2 regions of the Brevundimonas sp. GW456-12-10-14-LB3 genome follow, and region 2 is predicted to be linked to the other one. Evidence: riboswitches for the same ligand, from Rfam matches in the RefSeq annotation. Region 2 holds a riboswitch; the other holds the start of a gene.
What was found. A riboswitch is a leader RNA that binds a small molecule or an ion and turns the genes downstream of it on or off. The one in region 2 is predicted to bind glycine.

Region 1: linked by a shared signal. The riboswitch ahead of AC07XS_RS00430 (TonB-dependent receptor domain-containing protein) and the one ahead of gcvT (glycine cleavage system aminomethyltransferase GcvT) in region 2 are both predicted to bind glycine.

The regions. Positions count from the first base shown of each region.
Region 1 covers NZ_JBWKZJ010000001.1:82,565-93,984, forward strand. Annotated here, with positions in the region: gene AC07XS_RS00420 (amidohydrolase family protein) at 1-671, opposite strand, end outside; gene AC07XS_RS00425 (prolyl oligopeptidase family serine peptidase) at 696-2,618, opposite strand; gene AC07XS_RS00430 (TonB-dependent receptor domain-containing protein) at 2,729-5,413, opposite strand; glycine riboswitch at 5,589-5,676, opposite strand; gene AC07XS_RS00435 (ABC transporter substrate-binding protein) at 5,884-6,975, opposite strand; gene AC07XS_RS00440 (response regulator transcription factor) at 7,029-7,691, shown strand; gene AC07XS_RS00445 (sensor histidine kinase N-terminal domain-containing protein) at 7,688-9,073, shown strand; gene cml (CmlA/FloR family chloramphenicol efflux MFS transporter) at 9,468-10,649, shown strand; gene AC07XS_RS00455 (LysR family transcriptional regulator) at 10,704-11,420, opposite strand, start outside.
Region 2 covers NZ_JBWKZJ010000041.1:84-11,503, forward strand. Annotated here, with positions in the region: gene AC07XS_RS13685 (adenosine deaminase) at 28-1,038, shown strand; gene pncA (bifunctional nicotinamidase/pyrazinamidase) at 1,227-1,862, opposite strand; gene AC07XS_RS13695 (class 1 fructose-bisphosphatase) at 1,859-2,830, opposite strand; glycine riboswitch at 2,988-3,083, shown strand; glycine riboswitch at 3,087-3,172, shown strand; gene gcvT (glycine cleavage system aminomethyltransferase GcvT) at 3,228-4,343, shown strand; gene gcvH (glycine cleavage system protein GcvH) at 4,482-4,847, shown strand; gene gcvPA (aminomethyl-transferring glycine dehydrogenase subunit GcvPA) at 4,982-6,328, shown strand; gene gcvPB (aminomethyl-transferring glycine dehydrogenase subunit GcvPB) at 6,343-7,911, shown strand; gene AC07XS_RS13720 (TetR family transcriptional regulator) at 7,939-8,550, opposite strand; gene AC07XS_RS13725 (SDR family oxidoreductase) at 8,628-9,551, shown strand; gene AC07XS_RS13730 (hypothetical protein) at 9,768-10,172, shown strand; gene AC07XS_RS13735 (DUF6789 family protein) at 10,315-10,785, shown strand; gene AC07XS_RS13740 (hypothetical protein) at 10,880-11,209, shown strand; gene AC07XS_RS13745 (hypothetical protein) at 11,202-11,345, shown strand.

The DNA.
Region 1 (11,420 bases), on a different contig from region 2:
ATGACAACCGGGACGCCGCGTGCATGAGGCAGAACCTGTTCGACGAAGACGCGCACATCCTGGGCGCCATAGTCGGAGGCGCGGGTTCGCATGTGGATCATGATGGTCAGGCCGGCGTCCGAGGCGGCGTCGAAGACGGCGGCAAGACGGCGAACCTGACCGGGATCGCGAAGATCGACGCCCGAGTTGGTCAGATGCAGCTTCAATCCCTTTGCAAAAGGCTCGCCTTTCCACGCTTCGATTTCGGCCAGAGCCTCGGGCGCCAGCGGATTGACCGAGATGAAGGCGACCAGCCGCTCGGGATGTGCGGCCGCGATGGCCACGGTGAAGGCGTTGGCGACATGGACGCGGTCGGCCGCGTCGGCCAGCGGCGGAACCATCATCGGGCTCTCGGCCAGATAGGCCGTGGACATGATCCAAGCCGTCTGGACGCCCGTCTGGTCCATATCCGCCAGAAGATCTTTGGCCGTCAGTGGTTTGACGAAGGCTGGATCACAGGCGCTGATCCGCCCCGGACTGTCGCAATAGGCCGTCAGAATCTCCCGAATGGCCGGGGCGTGGACATGGACATGATGGTCGGTACGAACCGGAGGACGGGTCTGGGACGTGGCGGGCGCCGCAGCGAGCACGACGAGGGCCGCGCCCGCCGCGACAAGGCGTTTGAAGAACATGGAGCGTGACTGGAACCGTGTCGCCTAGCGCGCCGCCTCGCCCAGCAGGGTCTGTTTCCAGAACAGAAGGCTGGTCCAGAAATAGTAGTCCTCGTTCTCCTTCTTGTGGAAGCCGTGGCCCTCGTTCTGGGCCAGCAGGTGCCAGGCCGTGCCTCCGCGGCTGCGGACCGCGCTAACGATCTGGTCGGCTTCGGAGGCCGGGACGCGGGGATCGTTTCCACCGGTGGCGACCAGAAGCGGAATGGTGATCTTGTCGACGCTGGTCAGGGGGGAGATGGCGTGAAGCTGGGCGCGCTGAGCCGGATCCCGTTCGTCGCCGTATTCCACCCGTCTCAGGTCGCGGCGATACGACTGGGTGTTTTCTAGGAAGGTGACAAAGTTGGAGATGGCGACATAGCAGTTCGCCCCCTTCAGCCGGTCGCTGTAATGCACGGCGGCGGCGTAGCACATGTAGCCGCCGTAGGAGACGCCGGTGACGGCGAAGCGCGAGGCGTCAAGGGTGGGATCGACCTCGAGCGCGTCCAGGAAAGCGCCGATGTCCTTGACCGAATTCTCGCGCTGGAACGGGCCGTTGTCCAGATTGACGAACCGGGTGCCGAAGCCGGACGAGCCGCGCACGTTCGGGAAGAAAAGGGCCACGCCCATCTCGTTTAACAGATAGTTCTGCGCGCCCAGGAAATCGGGGCGCGTCTGGCCTTCAGGACCGCCGTGGATATCGACAATCAGCGGCCGCTTGCCGGGGAATTCGGCGGGGTCGGGCCGGTAGAGGAAGCCGGACACCGTCTCGCCGTCGAAGCTCCTCACCTCGACCAGTTGCGGCTCGACGTTGACAGCAGGGTCCAGACCGCCCGTCTCGCTATGGGTCCATTGGGTGACGGCCAGGGTGGTCGGATCGACGGAGAAGGCGTCGCCGGAGACGCGCGCGGACGACAGGCTGAGACCGATCGCGCCCCATGGGGCGATGTCGATGGCCGGGCCGATGCTGTAGGGGATGACGCCTTCCGGCAGACCTGTGACGACCCGGACGGCGCCGGTCGCGACATCCATAACCTTCAGCCGCGATATCCCAGCCTCGTTGACCGCATAGGCGATGAAGTCGCCGTCCGGAGCGACGGCGTAGTCGCTGACATCCCAGCGGGCTTCTGTGCTGACCGGCACAAAGCCGTTCCGCACGATCCGCCCCAGACGCAGGAAGTCGGAATCCTTGTTCGAGGTCGCCCAGACGGCGCCGTCGGGCCCGTACTGAGGATCGACATAGGAGACCTGCGCGACGGGGTCGGTCAGCGGCGTCATCCGGCCCGAGGCGAGGTCCAGCTCATAGACAACGGCCCTGTTGATCGACATCCGGTTCAGGACCAGGGCCTTGGTCCCGTCCCTGGAGAAGTCGGCGATGTTCCAGCCGCCGCCGGACACCTGGGCCACCAGACGGTCGGTCGAGGGGTCGGCGGGATCGACCACATAAAGGTCCATGTCCGCGCCGTTGCGACGCGATGAGGCGTAGCCGACCCGCTTGCCGTCCCGACTCCAGGCGCCGAACCAATTGCGGCTCTTGCCGTCCGTAATCAGGCTCAACCGACCTGCGGCCAGGGTGTAGAGTTGATAGAATTCGTCGCCCCCGTTGTCCTTCTGGACAAGAAGGGTCTGACCGTTGGGCGACAGGGCGCCGGCCAGGATCGGCTCGGCCTCGAAACTGATCTGGGTTCGGGCGCCGTCAGGAGCAGCCACGACGTGAAGCTGATCCGTGGCGCCGAACCGCGTCTTGATCAGCATTGACTGATCGGCGGCGTTCCAGCCCAGGAAGGTCGCACGGCGCGTCTGAAGATAGGGCTGGGTCGCCGCGACCAGATCGTCGGGCACGGCGGGAAGGCCGTCGGCGACGATGGCGGCGGGCTTGGGCGCCTCGGCAAGGGCCGCAGGAGCGACGCTCAGGGCGAGCAGGAGAGCCATCGGCAGACGGGAAATCATGGCACAGACCGTGTGAAAAATGGGGGAGCAGAAGGGGAGATCGCCGGCCCAATGGAGGAGCGGGGCCGGCGATCCGGAGCGCAGAACCAGAACTAGAAGCGGTACCGCGCGCCAACCGTGACGTACCGACCGATGACGTCGTAATACGGCGAATAGAGCGACCCGACCGGCGGGTCCTTGTCGAACAGGTTGGTCGCATTGGCGTACAGCTCGACCCCGTTTGCGCCGTAGTGCGCCAGGTCGGCCGTCAGCCCTAGATCGACATAGGTGAAGGCGTCGATGTGGTTGTTCGAGATGGCGACGGTGCTGTTGTAGTCGCCCGCCGAGATGTAGCGCGCGCGCAGGTTCGCACCGAACACCTCGCCCTTCCAGCCGAGGCTGGCGTTGACCCGCAGCTTGGGTACGCCCAGGCCGAAAGAATAGCCCTGGGATTCGACATATTCGATCTTGGTCACGCCGTCGTCCGTGGTCAGGCTGTTCACCCAGGTGCCGACCAAGCGCATCATCACCCGGCCCGTCGCGCCCGGAACCCAGAGGTCGGCGTCGGAGGCGTAGGAGGCCTCGGCGTCGATCCCGTCCGTGTGGTACTCGGCCAGGTTCACATAGGTGGACATGGTGCGGACCAGATTGCCCGCCGAGTCGCGCTCGACCTTGGAGCAGAGGTCGAGGTTGCCGTTGTAGCAGCGGTTGACCAGATCCTGCGGCGCAATCGTCGTGATCACGTCGTCGATCTTGATGTCGTAATAATCCAGCGACAGGTTCAGGCCTGGGATCGAAGGCGGCGAATAGGTGACGCCCAGGGTCAGTGTATCGGCGGTCTCCGGGCGGAGGTTGGGATTACCGCCGCCGTTGTTCAGCGTATAAACTAAAGCCCCGTTCTTGGCCGGGTCATTGATGTTGTTCCAGCCGGTGGTGGTGGTGGTGAACAGCTCCGAAAGATTGGCCGAACGGATATCGCGCGACTGAGTCACACGGCCGCGGAAGCCGGGGAAGAACTCGTTGGTGGCGCCAACCTTCCAAGACCAGATCGAGCCCGTGGTGTCGTAGTCCGAGATGCGAGCTGCAGCATTGAACTGCAGGTCGTTCAGGATCGGCAGATCCTTGACGATCGGGACCAGGACTTCGGCGAAGGCCTCCTTCACGCTGAACTCGCCGGACATGGCCGAGAAGCTGAACGTCTTGAAGGCCTTGGCCGCGTCCAGCTCGCCAATACGCTGATCGGTCTGCTCCTTGCGGGCTTCCAGGCCGACGGCGATCGACACGTCGCCGGCCGGCAGGCTGAAGGGCTCGCCACGCAGGCTGACGCCGGCGACGTCCAGCTTGGTGGTGGCCCGCTGCTGAGGCGTGCCGGTGACATAATCGATGGCTTCCTGAGACGGCGCGCCCAGGCCAAAGAGATTGATCGGCACGCAGCCCGAGTTGGGATTGGTCAGGGTCACGCGGCAGACGGCTCGACCGCTCACGGGATCGATTACGGAATCGACCGCATTGGCGAATTCGGTCTTCAGCAGAAAACCGGGCGTATCGATATTATTCTCGAACTCGCCGTGGCTGTAGTAGGCGCCCCAGCGCCAGCTGTCGCCGAACTCGCCGTCCACGGCCAGAGTGGCCTGGGTGGTGACGCGCTCGAAATCGATCGTGGAATAGGACAGATCAGAGTTGAAACGTCCGAAGGTGAAGGACGTCTGGCCAGCGGCCGCCATCTGCTGCTTGATCGTGGACGACAAGAAGGCGTTGTCGATGCTGATCGTCAGATCGCCGCGATCGTGATCGCCGAACCAGACATAGTCGTTCCACATCCGCGAGTGACGGACGTCAGCCGTGACCCGCAGCTTGTCATTGATCTCATAGACGGCGCTGGCCAGCCCGGTGTAGCGGCGCTGCGGCGTGACCAACGGGCTGAGATCGTCATTGGACGGACCTTCGCCGCCGATCGAGTTGGTTCCGCTGACGGTGCCGTAATCGAAAGGCCGAAGCGTGCCGTCCGGGTTAAACACCTTACCGCGGTTCACGCCCGACAGGATCAGACCGCCGTAAGCGGCGTTGGCGAAGCCGACGTCCGGCTGCAGGGCGCCGTTGACGGTGGCCCATCGGCCGATATTCGGGCGCGACGCTTTGGGGATGACGCCTTCGTTGTCCAGGTATTCGCCGCCGATGACGAAGTGGCCGCGCCCGTCGGCGAAGTCCGCGCCCCAGGCGCCTTCGAACCGTTCCTGCTCAGCGTCGTCGTAGGAGGACACGCCGTATTCGGCGCCCAGCTTGCCGCCGCTGAAATAGCGATCAATGCCGATGTTCACTACGCCGGCGACGGCGCCTGAGCCCCAGGCGGCCGATGCGCCGCCCGTAACCACGTCGACGCTCTTGACCAGCACCGACGGCACGGCGTTCAGATCGTTCTCGCTGGACACGCGACGCCCATCGATCAGGACTAGGGTCCGGTTGATGCCCAAGCCGCGCAGATCGACCGGCGCATTGCCCGCACCGGTGTTGGTGCCGGTCGTCTGGGCCGATGTGGTGGCGCGGAATTGAGGCATGTCGTTGAGGGCGGCGGCGATATTCGGCCGCGCGCCAACCGACAGATCCTCGGCGGAAAGATGGATGGTCGGCGTCGGCGCCTCGAAGCCGGCGCGGTCGATCCGCGAGGCGGTGACGACAATGTCATCGACCGAGGCCGCATCCTCTGGAGCGCCCGCCTCCTGGGCATGGACAGAGGTGGCGCAGGCCATCAGCGCGATGGCGCTGCAATAATAGGTCAGGTTGCGATTAAGACGAGACAAAGCGAGATTCCTCATGGCGATGACGCCCCTCCCCAGGGTTGCCCAATGCGACCGGCGCTCTGCGGCGCCCGTTCGCCCCCGCTGTCATTGGGCCTGAGAGCTTCAGGCCGTTCGCCGACCCTTTCTCCTTCGGCGAGGCCGCATCCCCCGGATTCGACCTTCTCTCCAGCGTTCCTTCAGCAAGACGGTCCGTTTGCCTGAGCGTTTCCGGGGCGGTTGCGCCTTCGGCGTCGGCGGGAACCGATCTCTCCCGCCTTGCTGAAGCGAGTAAGATCGACCAACGAATGCCTGTCAAATCGGCACGCCTCGCAAGGATAATGCTTCTATTTTCACATTCATGCAGTTACATGCCGCTTTTGAAGCGCGTCAGTCGTTTGTCGCCGAGCGACTATCGGTCACCGCAGGATCGGTGAAAGCGAGGTGACAGAAACACCGCCTTCAGAAGAAAGAGACTTATCCACAGGAAAGCCTTAGGGGGCCCTAGGGTCGTCCGGCGCCCGTTCCGCCGCCTGCATGGCGGCCCGCCAACGCTGCAGAAGCCCCTCGCGACGCGCCTGATCGAGATTGGCGAGCAAGGCCGGTCCCACACGGACCGGCCGAGCGCCGGGGATAGAGGCGCGACGCTCGGTAAGAATGTCGCCGCGAGCTGGGCGGACCCCCAGGCCGGCGATGATCCTTTGCCCTTCACGCGATAAAAGAAAATCCAGAAAAAGCCGGGCGGCGTTGGGGTGGGCCGCGTTGCGGGGTATGAAGGCCACGCGCGAGACGGACAGATGATAGTCCTCTGGCGTAACCAGGCCGATATCGGGCGCCCGGGCGACCCACGACGCCCCGTAAGACTGGTTCATATTGTAGGCGAAGGCCATGCGGCCCTCAGCCAGTTGGCCCATCATCCTTTGGCCGGACGTATCGGCACGCGGATGAGTAGACCCCAGGGCAGTCATCAGGGCCCAAGCGTCGGGATAGATCTGGATGTCGGCCGACAGTTGCAGAAGCGCCACCCCGCTGCGTTCGGCGTCATACAGGGTGACCCGGCGGAAAAACCGGTCCGCGTCGGTAGACAGCCGTTCGAGCAGTTGGGCGTGGCTGCGCGGCACGATCTCCGACGGCAACCGCCTGCGATTATAGGCGAAGACGACGGGCTCGGCCGTCACACCGAACGCCTGGTCTCGCCAGACCGAGCCGTCCGGCATGGCCGCCCGATGCGGCGATCGATAAACTTGGGCGTAGCCGTCATTGATCAGCTTGACCTGCACGTCCATCGCCGTGCTCCAGACCAGATCCGGCCCCTCCAGTCCGGAGGCGGCGCGGGACTGGACTCGGTTCGCGATCAGGGTCGAGTTGATGTCCTCGAGCCGCACCGCGATCTCGGGCCAGCGCCGTTGAAACGCCGCCAGCACAGGCCCCATCAGGCTGGTGTTCGTGAGGATGTGCAGCCCGCCCTCGCGCCTGGCAAGCCATCGGACGCGGGGCGCCGTCGCGACCCCGTCCGGCTCGCCCGCGCAGGCCGAAACCCCCGCCCCCGCGAGCCCGAGAAGCAGATGTCGGCGATCCGTCTTCACCGGGGCGGGTTTCCCGCTATTGTACCGTTCATGATCCGCTCCTTCGCATCGCCATGAGAATACTGGTCGTCGAGGATGACAAGGCGCTTCGGCATTCGCTCGAGGCCAGCCTTCTGGCGGTCGGTTTCGAACTCCGCTCCACCGACAGCGGGGACCAAGCCCTTCATCTGGAAGCGACGGAGCGGTTCGACGCCGCCGTGTTGGACATCGGCCTTCCCGACATCGACGGTTTCGAGGTCCTGAAGGCCTTCAGACGGCGGGGATCGCAGACGCCCGTCCTGATGCTGACCGCGCGCGACGCCCTGGGCGACCGGGTGGCGGGACTGGATTTCGGCGCTGATGACTATCTCGTCAAACCCTTCGCCCCTTCGGAACTGATCGCCCGATTGAGAGCGATCGTGCGTCGACGCCAGGGTCGGGCGGCGGGCGCCGCGATCGTCGGCTCACTGGTCTGCGACTGGGACGCCGGCCGGGCCCAGGTCAATGACCGGGAACTGTCGCTCCGTCCGCGCGAATGGGCGGCCCTGCGCGTTCTGGCCTCGCGCGCTGGCCAGGTGGTGGATCGGGAGTTGTTGGCGGCCGAAGTCTTTCCGCAGGATGAGGCTCCCTCGCTCAACGCCCTGGAGATCCATGTCGGTCGGCTGAGGCGCCAGTTGCAGCCTGACGGCCCCGCCGTGACCAATATCCGCGGTCGCGGCTATCGTCTCGATCCATGAGCGAGGCGCCCGGCTCGCGCCGCCCCCACAGTCTGGTGACACGTCTGCTGATCGCCCAGGTCGCGCCCCTGGCCCTGTTCGCCGTCGTGGTGCTGGCGGTCGGGGCTTGGACGGCCCACCGCGTGGTGGCGGAGACGGCCGACCGCCTCCTGGCGGGGGCGCTGCAGACCATCCGGGAAACGGTCTCGGTCGCCGACGGCAAGGTGACTGTCGATGTCGCGCCCTGGACTCTGGGCCTGCTCGACGGTCCCGAGCGGGACGCCGTCTTCTACAGTGTTCGCGAGGGCGGCCGACTGATCACAGGCTATGAGGAGTTGCCGCGCCTGCCCGACGCCTCGTCGGATGCTCCGATCTTCGCCGACCTGTCCGTCCGCGGCGTGCCGGTTCGCATGGCCCAGCAAACCCTGACGATCCCAGGAAGACCCGCCCCCGTCACCGTGTCGGTGGCTCAGAGCCTGGACTCGCGACGCGCCAGCCTGTTGGATCTATATCGCAGCCTGCTGCTGCCACCCACCCTGCTCGTCCTGTTGGCCGCGCTTCTGATCTGGCCGGCCTTGAAGTGGGGCCTCAACTCGCTCAAGCGGCTGATCGACGACCTGACGCGCCGCCCCGGTCCCCGTGCCGACTTCGCGCCCGCCGACATCGACCTGGCGCCCCGCGAATTCCAGCCGGTGCTGACCGCCTTCAACCATCTCCTGGCGCGGCTTGAGGCCTCGACGTCGGGGGTTCAGCGCTTCGCAGCCGACGCCTCGCACCAGTTGCGCACCCCGCTTTCGGTCGTGGCGGCCAATCTCGATCTGCTGGCGGGCGCGCCCAGGACCTGGACCGCGCGGGAGAGGCGTCTGATCGACGACTCCCGCGACGCGGTCGCCGGCATGACCCGGCTCGTCGGCCAGTTGCTTTCCACGGCCCGGGCTGACGGCGCCCGGATCAAGTCGTCTGCCGACCTGGGCCGGGCGGCGCGGCGCGCCTTTCAAATGGCTAAGGCGCGCCGGTCCGCCCCGAACGGCGCTCTACGCCTTCGTCTTCCGGCAGAGGCCGTGGTCGTTCTGGGCGCCGAGGACCTAATCGCTGAACAGATCCTCAATCTTATCGACAACGCCTTCCACCACGGCGCGCCGCCCGTCATCGTGCATGTGCGAACAACGGGCGCGGTCTGCGTCTGGGATCACGGCCCCGGCGTCGATGAGGCCGCCCTTCCCCGCCTTACAGACCGATTCTTCCGCGCCGCGCCCTCCCAGGCGTCCGGTTCCGGCCTCGGCCTCGCCATCGTTCGCACCTTGGCGGAGGCCCAAGGCGGGCAGTTCGGTTTATCCAACCGCAGCGGCGGGCGAAGCGGCCTCGTCGGGCGACTGACTTTCCAACCCAGTGCGGAAGAATGAGTCGTCGAAACGACAAGCCGTTCTGAAGGTGGACGCGCGCCACCGGATCGGGAGCGCCGTTCGCACCGACGGCGGCTGAAGGCGGCTTCGATCGATGTGCGGTTTAAGGCGGCTGCGCCGAAGACCCTCTCGCCAAGCCCCACCAGAGGGCTTTCGGTTTTGTCGGACAGCGCCCGTCGGCCGCCACAGCCCTGCGCGGCTTCGGTCGCTGGACCTTTGCTTTGTCTAGGTCCAGACAAAGCCTGACCAAGAAGACGCGGGAGGCGCCTGAGATGGGTGGCACGAAGGCCTCGGACGAATAGGCCGCAACGACGAACCCGTTGTTGCGGCGATCTGCTGACCTCCACCCGGCTGATCGCCGTCAAATCCAGCATTTGACGCGAAGCGATCCCTCATGTCCGACAACCGGCCCATTTGGGCCCACGCCCTTCCGACCGCCATCCTGCTGATGGCGCCCTTTGACCTGCTCGCCTCGCTGGCGATGGACATCTATCTGCCCGTGACGCCGGCCATGCCGGCCGCTTTGCAGGCCGATCCACCCGTCATCCAGCTCACGCTCAGCGTCTACCTCCTCGGCCTCGGCCTCGGGCAAGTCATCTTCGGCCCGCTCTCAGACCGGTTCGGTCGGCGGCCTGTGCTTCTGTCCGGCGCGCTCACGTTCGCGGTGACTTCGGGCCTGTTGGCGATGGCGGCGTCAGGCTGGGCGTTCGTCGTCCTTCGGCTTGCTCAGGCGATGGGCGCCGCGGCGATGCTGGTGGCGACCTTCGCGACGGTCCGTGACGTGTACGGCGACAAGCCGGAGAGTGTCCGGATCTATGGCCTGTTCAGCGCGATGTTGGCCTTTGTGCCCGCGTTCGGACCCGTGCTCGGGGCGCTCGTTTCAGCGCAGTTGAGCTGGCGGGCGATCTTCTGGTTCTTGGCCGCGTTGACGCTTCCGCCCCTGATGCACGCGCTTTGGCGGTGGACGGAAACGCGCCCTTTGGGCGAAGCCTCTCGCCCACGCCCGGGCCCCATTCTCCGCAGTTGGGCCTTCCAAATCTACACCTTGGCGTTTGGAGCCGCGATGGGGTCCTTCTTCGTCTACGTCTCGACGGCGCCACGCATTCTTGTCGAAAGGGTGGGACTGTCGGAGCTTGAGTTCAGCCTCGCCTTCGCCAGCACGGCTTTCGTCATGATCGTCGCATCCCATGCCGCTCGCCCTTGCTTGGACCGATGGGGGGTGGCGGGCGCCGTTCAGCGGGGCATGGGCCTGCTGCTCGCGAGCGCCCTGTGTTTCGGCGCGAGCGCCGCCTTCGGCGAGCCCTCCATAGGGAGCGTCATCCTCCCGTCTTGGATCATGGCGGTGGGGATCGTCCTGACCGTGTCCGTCTCGGCGAATGGCGCCCTCGAAGCCTTCGGCGATCAGGCGGGCCTGGCCGTCGCGCTCTACTTTGCGGGCCAGAGCCTGATCGTAAGCCTCGTTGGGACCCTGGCCGTGATCCTATTCAACGGCAGCACAGTTTGGCCTCTGGCCGCCTACACGCTGACACTGCCAACCCTCGTGCTACTGGGTCTCAACGCATCACGGAAATCCTGAAACCCAAGAGATCATCACGGATCGAACAGGCGGCTGCAGCTCAACGTCGCCAACTCAGGGCGTCGCCTGCGCTTCCGTCTCGATCTCGTTTCTGAGCCAACGCAGACCGTGATCATGGTCCCGCCGGTCATGCCAGACCTGGACAAGCGAAATACCGGCCAGGTCGATCGGCGGGGCCCCGAGGGTCAGACCGTCTTCCCGGCGCGCCTCAAGGCTTCGGCGCGCCGCCGTCACGATAAGGTCCGTCCCTCTGACAATCCGAGGGGCGACGGACCAGTGCGGCAGGGTGAAGATCACCCGACGAGCGTGGCCCAAGGCTTTCAAGGCGGCGTCCACCTCGCCCCTGTCGTCCGGCGACGCCGCCACCGCCACATGAGGTCGGGACAGATAGTCCTCCAAGGTCGCCGGCAGGCCCGCCGCCTCGTCGGCAAGACAGGCGAATTGATCAATGAAGAGATCCGAACTGCGCAAGCCCTCGTCCCGCACGCCCGGATAGACGCCGATCGCCAGATCGATCTCGCCGGACCGAACCGCCCCGAGGGCGGCCTCGCGGCCCAGGGACACGAGCCGCAAGGCCGCACCCGGCGCCGTTTGAACAAGGCGCCTGACCAGCCCCGGCAATAGAACCTCGGCGGCGTAGTCGGACATCGAGACCCGGAACGCCCGCCTAAGGGTCTGCGGGCTGAAGACCTCGTCCCGCAAAAGCCCTCCGAGCACGGCGAGGGCCTCGCCAAGGGGCGCGGCCAACGCCCGTGCGCGCGCGGTCGGCTC
Region 2 (11,420 bases):
TGACGCCTTCTCTCCGAAGGATGCCCCATGTCGTTAGACGCCTATATCGCCGGCCTGCCCAAGGCGGAGTTGCACCTGCACATCGAGGGCTCGCTGGAGCCGGAGCTGATGTTCGAACTGGCGCAGCGCAATGGCGTGTCCATTCCCTATGACAGCGTCGAGGCGGTGCGGGCGGCCTATGATTTCTCGAATCTGCAGGACTTCCTGGACATCTATTACGCCGGGGCGGCGGTCCTTCTGACGCGCCAGGATTTCGAAGATCTGGCCTTCGCCTATTTCCAGCGGGCGGCCGCCGATAACGTGCGCCACGCCGAGATCTTCTTCGATCCCCAGACCCATACCGACCGGGGCGTGCCCTTCGGCGTGGTGGTGGAGGGGCTGATCGCGGGAATGGACCGGGCCAAGGCGGAACTGGGCGTGAGTTCGGGTCTGATCCTCAGCTTCCTGCGGCATCTGACGGAGGACGAGGCGTTCGCGACCCTGGAGGCGGCCAAGCCCTATCTACATCATTTCATCGGGGTGGGGCTGGATTCGTCGGAGGTCGGCCATCCGCCGTCCAAGTTCCAGCGCGTCTTCGCCGCCGCCCGCGACCTGGGCCTGAAACTGTGCGCCCACGCCGGGGAGGAAGGCCCGCCGGCCTATGTGCACGAGGCGCTGGACCTGCTGCACATCGACCGAATGGACCACGGCAATCGCTCGATGGAGGACGAGGTTCTGGTGGATCGGCTGGCGCGCGAGCAGATGACCCTGACCGTCTGCCCCCTGTCGAACCTGAAACTGTGCGTGGTCGACGATCTGAAGAACCACCCCGTACCCGAGATGCTGCGCCGGGGCCTGCACGTCACACTGAACTCGGACGATCCGTCCTATTTCGGGGGGTATGTGAACGACAACTACAGCCGGCTGGCGGCGGCGGTCGGGCTGACGAAGGATCAGGTGACGCTGCTGGCGCGGAACAGTTTCGAGGGGTCGTTCCTGGGCGAGGCGGAGAAGGCGGCGTTCGTCGCGGAGGTAGAGGCGTACGCGAAGGCGGTTTGACGCCTCTTCTTTCGTCATCCTCCGGCAAGCCGCGTCTTCGCGGCGCGGACCGGGGGATCCAGCGGCCGAAGGCGAAATCCATCCGCCGCACGATGCGGGAGCACCTGGCCCGCGACAGGTTCGCGCTCTCGCGCGCCGCTGGGTCCCCCGGTCTCGCTAAGCTCGCCGGAGGATGACGAAAGAGGGGTTTAGCCGAGGAGGGTTTCGGCCCCGACCTCCGCCACCCCCATCGCCCGGAAACTGTCCCGGGCCGTCGCCTCGGTCTGCGGCGCGATGGCGCGGCTGGCGTCGGAGATGACCACGGCTTGGAAACCCTCGCGCACCGCATCCTCGGCGGTGAAGCGGACGCAGTAGTCGAAGGCCAGCCCGCACAGGAAGACGCGGGTCACGCGCAGGTCGCGCAGCAGGCCGGCCAGGCCCGTCGGGGTGCGATGGTCGTTCTCGAAGAAGCCGGAATAGGAATCCACTGCGGGGTTATAGCCCTTGCGGATCACGGCCAGGGCCTTTTGCACCGTGGGCGCCGCATCGGGGTGGAAGTCGGCGCCGGGCGAGCCCTGGATACAGTGGTCGGGCCACAGCATCTGGCGGCCGTAGGCGACCTCGATCTCGGTGAAGGGGGACGCGCCGGGGTGGTTGGAGGCGAACGAAATCTGGTCCGGGGTGTGCCAGTCCTGGGTCAGGACCACCCGGTCGAACCGTTCGGCCAGCCGGTTGATCAGCGGCATGATCCCCGCCCCGCCCTCAACCGCGAGACGGCCGCCCTCGCAGAAGTCGTTCTGAGGGTCGATGACCAGGAGGGCGTCAGTCGGACCGATCTTCATCATGCGCTCGCGTAGGCGTCGATCTCGTTGGCCGAGCCCAGGGCGACGGGGATGCGCTGGTGCAGATGCTCGGGCTGGATGTCGAGGATCGATTGAACCCCGTCCGTCGTCGCCTTGCCCCCGGCCTGTTCAACCAGGAAGGCCATGGGATTCCCCTCGTACATCAGGCGCAGCTTGCCGGGCTTGTTCGGCTCCCGCTTGTCCCAGGGGTACAGGAAGACACCGCCGCGCATCAGGATGCGGTGGACATCGGCGACCATGGCGGCGACCCAGCGCATGTTGAAATTCTTGCCCCGGGGGCCGTCCGCGCCCTTCAGCACGCCGTCGACATAACGCTGCACCGGCTCGGCCCAGTGGCGCAGGTTCGACATGTTGATGGCGAACTCCTTGGTGTCCAGGGAGATGGCGATGTCGTCGTGGGTCAGGATCCAGTCGCCGTCGTTCGACAGGGTGAAGCCCTTGACCCCTGCGCCCGTAGTCAGGACCAGCATGGTCTGGGGGCCGTACAGGGCGTAGAGGGCGGCGACCTGATTGCGGCCGGGCTGCATGAAGTCGGCCTCGGTCGGCGAAGGCGTCGCAGACTTCAGCACCGAGACGATGGTCCCCACCATGGCGTTGATGTCGATGTTGGACGAGCCGTCCAGCGGATCGAACAGGACCAGATATTGGCCGGTGGAATTGGCCGCCGGCTGAACCTCGTCCATCTCCTCCGAGGCGACGCCGGCGACGGCGGGACAGGCCAGGAGGGCGTCGGTCAGCATGTCGTTGGTCATGACGTCGAGCTTCTTCTGCTCCTCGTCCTGAACATTGATCTGGCCCGAGGCGCCCAAGGCCCCGGCCAGGGCGCCGCCGGCGACCAGAGTGCTGATGTCGGCGCAGGTGGCGGCGGCGACCGTCAGGACCGTCTTCAGCCCTTCCGGAACCTCCAGGGCGGCGATGTGGGCGTCGAGGCGGGTGCGGTCGGCGGTCATGGGATCGGTCCGGAGCGGCGGAGAGGGACGCTCCGTTCTTGGCGGGCGGACGCAGGGAGAGCAAGGGCGAGCCGACGCCGGACGTCAGGAAGTGCGACAAGGCGGCGTCAAAACACGCCTGCGCTTGACTTGCGGCCGGAGTCGGTGGCTTAGGTCGATTGCTCTCGCGGGAGAGATCGGCGCGCCTCGGCGGGTCGACGCCGAAGGCGCAACCGCCCCGGAAACGCTCAGGCAAACGGACCGCGAAGCATACGGACGCTGGAAAGCCGCTCTTCACGGGCGCGCCGACGGAGCAAGGCGACATGATTTGGTCGCCGGAATCTCTCAGGCTTCAGGACAGCGGGGGCGCGAGGACGGCGGAGCTCCGCCACAACACGCGACCGTGAAAGCCTGAACCATGACCGATCAGACCCTGAAGACCACGCCCCTGAACGCCGCGCACCGCGCCCTGGGGGCCCGGATGGTGGGCTTCGGCGGCTATGACATGCCGGTCCAGTATGAGGGCGTCCTGGCCGAGCACCGCTGGACCCGCGAACACGCCGGCCTGTTCGACGTGTCCCACATGGGCCAGTGCAAGATCACCGGCGCCGACGCCACCGCCCAGTTCGAACGGTTCGTGCCCGGCGACTATGAAATCCTGAAGGCCGGCAAGCAGAAATATTCCCTGCTGCTGAACAAGGACGGAGGGATCATCGACGACCTGATGGCCGGCCGCCCGGATCACGACGGCCTGTTCGTCGTCGTCAACGCCGGCAACAAGGACGAGGATTTCGCCTTCTGGTCCGCGAACCTGGAAGGCGACGCCAAGCTGACGGTTCTGGACGACCGCGCCCTGATCGCCATCCAGGGGCCGGAAGCCGCCGAGGTCATGAAGGCGCATGAGCCGGTGCTGGCGGAAATGGGCTTTATGGAATGCGCGCGTCTGATGCTGTTCGGCGTCGACTGCTATGTCTCGCGTTCGGGCTACACGGGCGAAGACGGCTATGAGATTTCGGTCCCGGCGGACCAGGCCGAGCGCATCTGGAACACGATCCTGGAAGACGCCCGCGTCAAGCCGATCGGCCTGGGCGCCCGGGACAGCCTGCGCCTGGAGGCGGGCCTGCCGCTGCACGGCCACGACATCGACCCGACCACCAGCCCGGTCGAAGGCGCCCTGACCTTCGCCCTGTCGAAGTCGAGGAAGGAACGGGCCGATTTCGCCGGCGCCGACCGCATCCTGAAAGAACTGTCCGCCGGTCCTTCGCGCGTCCGCGTCGGCCTGATCGTCAAGGAAGGCGCCCCGGCCCGCGAAGGCGCCGAGATCGCCGACGCCGATGGGAACATCATCGGCAAGGTCACCTCGGGCGGCCCCTCCCCCACCCTGGGCAAGAACATCGCCATGGGCTTCGTGCCGCCGGCCCATGCCGCCCTGGGCACGGAGTTGAAGGTCATCGTACGCGGCAAGCCCGCCGCCGCCGAGGTCGTCGCCATGCCCTTCGTGGCGCAACGCTATTACCGGAAGCCGAAGGCGTAACATTCACCCCGTCACCCTCGGGCTTGACCCGAGGGCCGGATTATCCGCCGCATTGCGTCGGGATCAACACAGAGAACGATCCGCCTCCGATCCTCGGGTCAAGCCCGAGGATGACGGGGTGGGAGATGGAGAAGAGAAATGAAATTCACCAAGGATCACGAGTGGGTCAGCCTGGACGGCGACATCGCCACCGTGGGCATCTCGAAACACGCCGCCGACGCCCTCGGCGACGTGGTGTTCGTGGAAGTGCCGGAAGTCGGCAAGACTGTCGCCAAGGGCGCCAGCTTCGCCGTGGTCGAGAGCGTCAAGGCGGCGTCCGACGTCTACGCCCCCGTCTCGGGCGAAGTGGTCGAGGCCAATGACGCCCTGTCGACCGCTCCGGAAACCGTCAACTCGGCCCCGGAAGCGGACGGCTGGTTCGCCAAGATCAAGGTGTCGGACGCCTCGGAACTGGACGCCCTGATGGACCAGGCCGCCTACGACGCCTTCCTCGCCACCCTCTAATCTCAAACTCCGTCACCCTCGGGCTTGACCCGAGGGCCGGAGGATCAACCACTCGTGCGAAGCCTAGACGCACGAGCCGCACAACATCCGATCCTCGGGTCAGGCCCGAGGATGACGGGTGAAGGAAACCGGCAATGCGTTACCTCCCCCTGACGCCCGACGACCGCACGGCGATGCTCGCCGCCATCGGCGCCAAATCGATCGACGACCTGTTCGTGGACGTGCCCGAAGCGGCGCGGCTGGACGGGCCTGTGAACCTGCCGCGGGTGGCGGGCGAGTTGGAGGTCGAGCGCGCCCTGTCCGCCATGGCCGCCAAGAACGCCACAGCCGGCGCCGTCCCCTTCTTCTGCGGCGCAGGGGCCTACAAGCACCATGTCCCGGCGACGGTGGATCATATCATCCAGCGGTCGGAGTTCCTGACCAGCTACACCCCCTACCAGCCGGAAATCGCCCAGGGGACTCTGCAGTATCTGTACGAGTTCCAGACCCAGGTCGCGAACCTGACCGGCATGCCGGTGGCCAACGCCTCGCTTTATGACGGTTCGACCGCCATGGCCGAGGGCGTGCTGATGGCGACCCGCGTGACCCGCCGCAACAAGGCGGTGATCTCGGGCGGGGTGCACCCCCACTACGTCAAGGCGACCGAGACCGTGGTCCACGCCGTCGGCGTCGAGACGCAAGTCCTGGCTCCCGCCGTCGACGCCGAGGCCGCCGTGATCGACCAGATCGGTCCCGACACCGCCTGCGTCGTGGTTCAGACCCCGAACGTCTTCGGCGCCGCAACGGATGTCACGAAGATCGCCGAGGCCGCCCATGCAGCCGGCGCCCTGCTGATCGTCGTGGTGACGGAAGCCGTGTCTATGGGCCTGCTGAAGTCGCCCGGCGAGATGGGCGCGGACATCGTCGCCGCCGAGGGCCAGTCGATCGGCAACGCACTGAACTTCGGCGGTCCCTATGTCGGCCTGTTCGCCACGCGCGAGAAGCTGATCCGCCAGATGCCCGGCCGCCTGACCGGCGAGACGGTGGACGCCGACGGCGAGCGCGGTTTCGTCCTGACCCTGTCGACGCGGGAGCAGCATATCCGCCGCGACAAGGCGACGTCGAACATCTGTACGAATTCCGGCCTCTGCACCCTGGCCTTCACCATCCACATGAGCCTGCTGGGCGAGACGGGCCTGCGCAAACTGGCCCTGCTGAACCACGAGAAGGCCCTCGCCACGCGCGACGCCCTGGCCGCCGTTCCGGGCGTCGAAATCCTGACCGACCGCTTCTTCAACGAGTTCGCGGTGCGCCTGCCCAAGAACGCGGCCGAGGTCGTGGATCAGTTGGCCGCCCATCACGTCCTGGCCGGCGTGCCCTACAGCCGCCTGGCCCCCGACGCCGGCATGGACGACGTCCTGCTGGTCGCTGCGACCGAAACCACCCTTGACGCCGACATCAAGCTCCTGGCGACCGCCCTCGCCAAGGTGCTGGCGGCCTGAGCGGAGACAAGACCATGAGCACCATGAACACCGTCGGCCGCCCGACCGCCCCGAACCAGGTACAGACCAAGCCCGCCACCCTGACCGGCGGGCGCGGCCTGTTGCAGAACGAGCCGCTGATCTTCGAAGGCGAAGGCTGGGGCAAGACCGGGGTCGACCTGCCCGAACCGAAGACCGATGCGTCGGACCTGGGCGACCTGGTCCGCAAGGATCCGATCGGCCTGCCCGGCCTGTCGGAGCCCGAGGCCATGCGCCACTATGTGCGCCTGTCGCAGAAGAACCACGCCATCGACCTGGCCATCTATCCGCTGGGCTCGTGCACGATGAAGCACAACCCGCGCCTGAACGAGAAGATGGCGCGTCTGGCCGGTTTTTCGGACATCCACCCCCTGCAGCCGATGTCGACGGTTCAGGGCGCGCTGGAGCTGATGGATACGCTGGCCCATTGGCTGAAGACCCTGACCGGCATGCCCGCCGTCGCGCTATCTCCGAAAGCGGGAGCGCACGGCGAACTGTGCGGCCTGATGGCCATCCGCGCCGCGCACGAGGCCTCGGGCCAGCATGAGAAGCGCCGCAAGGTGCTGGTGCCCACCAGCGCCCACGGCACCAATCCGGCGACGGCCGCCTTCGTCGGCTATACCGTCGTCGAGGTGGCCCAGACCGAGGACGGCCGCGTGGACGTCGCCGACCTGGCCGCCAAGCTGGGCGACGACGTCGCCGCCATCATGGTGACCAACCCCAACACCTGCGGCCTGTTCGAGCGCGACATTCTGGAAATCAGCCGCCTGACCCACGAGGCGGGCGCCTATTTCTACTGCGACGGCGCCAACTTCAACGCCATCGTCGGCCGGGTTCGTCCGGGCGATCTGGGCGTGGACGCCATGCACATCAACCTGCACAAGACCTTCTCGACGCCGCACGGCGGCGGCGGGCCGGGCGCGGGGCCGGTGGTGCTGTCCGACGCCCTGGCGCCCTTCGCCCCGGCGCCCTGGGTGGTGCATGACGATAACGGCTATCGCCTGATCGAGCGTGAGGAAGACGAGGCCGAACAGGCCTTCGGTCGCCTGTGCGCCTTCCAGGGGCAGATGGGCATGTATGTGCGCGCCCTATCCTACATGATGAGCCACGGCGCCGACGGCCTGCGTCAGGTGGCAGAGGATGCGGTGCTGAACGCCAACTACATCAAGGCCCGCCTGTCGGACCTGATGAGCGCGGCCTTCCCCGACGGCCCCTGCATGCACGAGGCCCTGTTCGACGACGAATGGCTGAAGGGCACGGACATCACCACGCTCGACTTCGCCAAGGCGATGATCGACGAGGGCTTCCACCCGATGACCATGTATTTCCCGCTGGTCGTTCACGGGGCCATGCTGATCGAGCCGACCGAGACCGAGTCCAAGGCCGAGCTGGATCGCTTCATCGAGGCCATGCGCCTGCTGGCCCAGGCGGCCAAGGCCGGCGACGTCGACCGCTTCAAGGGCGCCCCCTTCCACGCCCCCCTGCGTCGTCTGGACGAAACCCGCGCCGCCCGCTCGCCGGTGCTGCGCTGGACGGCCCCGGAAGGCTCGAACCAGGCGGCCTAAGCCGCTCTCGGCGTCCGCCGTCCTGGATCAGGGCGGCGGACGCTGGCCCGCCATGCGTCTCAGGACGGCGAAGGCTTCGCGGCCGAACCGTTCAGGCCCTTCGTCCGGATGGGCCAGCCAGGCCTCGCCGGCCAGTTTCATGATGCTGACGCCGATCGCCGCCGCGACGCGACAGGCGACGTCGTCCGGGGCCAATCCCTTCCGCTCGGCCAGGGTCTGGGCCAGCAGCCGCTCCACCCCTTCATACTTTGCGTGATCACCGGCCTGAAGGGCGGGCGTCTGATGGATCAGCCGCGTCAGGTCCAGCATGTCCGGCGTCTGGAAGCGCGCGGCGACATCGGCCAGCCCCCCCTCCACCATATCGAGCAGCGGTTCGTCGCACGGCCGGGCCGCCACCGCCTGGGCGATCATCTCAGGGATCTGGGCCTTGAGGGAAAAGACGATCTCTTCCTTGGAGCCGAAATAGTTCAGCAGGGTGCGGCGCGATACGCCCGCCGCCGCCGCCACCTCGTCCAGGGTGGCGCCGTCAAATCCCTTTTCGATGAACAGCCGCAGGCCTTCGGCCTGAATGCGGGCGTGGGTTTCCAGCCGCTTCCGCGCACGCAGACCCTGCTCGCCAGGAAAAACTTTTTCTTGCACTTCTTGCATATTTGCACCGGATGCAGATATGCAAGCCGGAGCCCTTCGGAAATTCAGTTCACCCCAGGATAGCCGCAATGACCCAATGGACGACAGCCGATATTCCCGACCAGAGCGGCAAGCTGGTCATCATCACCGGGGCGACCGGCGGCATCGGCTTGGAGGCGGCGCTCGTTCTGGCTGGAAAGGGCGCCGAGATCGTTCTGGCCGCGCGCAATCCGGACAAGGGCGATCAGGCGGAACGGCTGATCCGCAGTCGCCACCCTGAGGCCCTCGTGCGGTTCGAACGGCTGGACCTGGCGGACCTCAGCTCTGTCGCCGCCTTCGCCGAGGCCCTCCTGGCGGCGGGTCGGCCGGTCGACATTCTGATCAACAATGCGGGCGTCATGGCCGTGCCCCGTCGCCGAACGACCATCGATGGTTTCGAGATGCAGTTCGGAACCAACTATCTATCCCACTTCGCCCTGACCGGCCGGCTCCTGCCACTGCTGACGGCGGCTCAGGCGCGAGTGGTGCAGTTGTCCAGCGTCGCCCATCGCGGCGGTCGGATTCAGCTCAGCGATCTGAACTATCGCTCCGGTTACCGGCCCTGGCCCATCTATCAGCAGTCCAAACTGGCGATGTTGATGTTCGCCCTGGAGCTTCAGCGCCGCAGCGATCGCGAAGATTGGGGCCTGACCAGCGTGGCCGCCCATCCCGGTTTCGCCCGGACGGATCTGATCGCCAACGGCCACGCCGGCAGCCCGCCCGGACTTTTCGCCTTGGTCAGCCGCCTTCTGGCGCGCGTGGCCAGCCATTCGGCGGCCGACGGCGCCTTGCCGATCCTGATGGCGGCGACCCTGCCCCAGACCGAACCCGGCGCCTATTACGGCCCTCAGGGCTGGCAGGAGATGCGGGGTGCGCCCGGCCGCGCCCTCATCAAGCCCCAGGCGCTGGATGTCGAAACCGCCCGCGCCCTGTGGTCCGAGTCCGAACGCATGACCGGCGTCCACTACGGCTGACCAAGGCCTAGCCGCGTCCTGTGGGACACAGACTGCGACAATCCGGCTTCATGACCAAAGCTTCATAGGAAAGCCACGGATCGGCCATCGAACCGGATCTTAAGGGGTTATGTGACAACCTCGCCACGGTCGCTCTTTCCCTTCCCGGCTTGGGATCGGGTGGGCGTGGCGACCGTTGTCACACCTCAGTCAGTCCTCCTCCCTCCCGGCGCCCTCGTGATCTCCGCACCCGCTCTCGTCCTGTCCTCCGCCTCGCCTCGCAGCCGCAAGCTGCGGGTGCTGAAGCGTTGGGCCCTGATGGCGGGCGGGCTGTTCGTGGTCCTGCTTGGCATTCTGATCGCCCCCCTGCCCGGCCCCGGCGGCGTCCCGGTGATCGCGGTCGGCCTGATGCTGATCCTGAAGAGCTCCTTCTGGGCCAAGCGACAGTTCATCCGCGCCCAGTACGCCCGGCCGAAATGGGTCTATCCCTTCCGGCGGCTGATGCGGAAAAAGCCGGAGTTCGCGCCGGTTTTCTGGCAACAGGCCTTGCGCGCCGAAAAGGTGATCCTGACCCGGCGGCGGCGCGGCCTGATCCGTCTGCGCAAGGGCCTTCGCCGCTACATCCGCAAACTGTTCCGCTGACCGTGCGCGCATCAGCGATCATTTCGCGCCTGCGTTGCTGCGTTCGCTAACCACGGCAACGTGAACGCCGACCGTCCGAGTCAGGCGTATTCTGTCCCAGCGTTATCAGAGAACCAGAAAAGCGTTGGGAGGCGCTAAGGTCATGATGTCACGCTTACAAAAAGGTCTGATCGCCGGTTTCGCCGCCACGTTCGCCGTGTCCCTGCTGGAAATACCCAATCTGTTCCTGAACTGGTTCGACCCGTTCCAGAGCGTCATCGCCGCCCTGATCGGCATGCCCGACGCCCTGGCCGTGGGCTGGATTCTTCATGCGGTGACCGGGGTGCTGATCCTGGGTCCCCTGTTCGCCTACCTCTGCCCGCGACTGCCCACCGACACGCCCGAGACCAAGGGCATCGTCTTTGCGGTCGGCGCCTGGGTGGTGATGATGGCCGGCGTCTTCATGGTCGGCGACTACCGCACCTTCAACGCCGGCTCGGGCTTCGGCACCATCGCCTGGCTTCTGGTCACCCATGCCGTGTTCGGGATCGTCCTGGGCAATGTCTATGCCCGGCTGGTCGCGCGCGACAAGCGCCAGACGCCCCATGTGATCGGCGGCGCCACGGCCCACTGATCTCGGCGGGCCGGACGGCCTGGTCTCCAGGCCGTCCCTGCGTCCGGCTTCCTACACAGACGAACCGGACGGTGGGCCGACGGCTTCCCCTGCGATGAACCGCAAGGAAGATCCGACGCGCCGAGGGCGCATCCGCTGGGAGCCTCTGCTGGTCGGCGGCGTGGTCCTGGCCCTGATCGCCTATTACCTCGTCGCTGAGGTGATCTGGCGAAATCCTCAGGCCGCCAGCGACAGCGAGACGGCCGTGGTCCAACCGGCCGTCGTGCCGCCGCCCGGCGGCGCCGTCCCGCCCAGCGCGCCCGCCGTGGCGCCCGGCGACAATCCGGCCCTGCGCGGCCAGTCGGCCGTGCGCGGCGACGGCACGCCCCTGAACGGCTCCACCACCTCGACGCCGCCCCCGCAGCCGATGCAGACCGATGACTGAACCCGACCGCGATCCGGACGGCTTCAGCCGCCGCAGTGAAAGCGGCCCGCCCTTCCGCATCATGGGCGGGGTCATCGTCTTCATCCTGGTGATGATCGCTGTGGTTCTGACGGTCAGCGGCGTCATCGGGCGCTGAGGGGCCGCCCCAAAACGACTTCGGCCGAAACCGCCAGAGCGATTTCGGCCGAAGGACGGGCGTTGAGACCCGGTC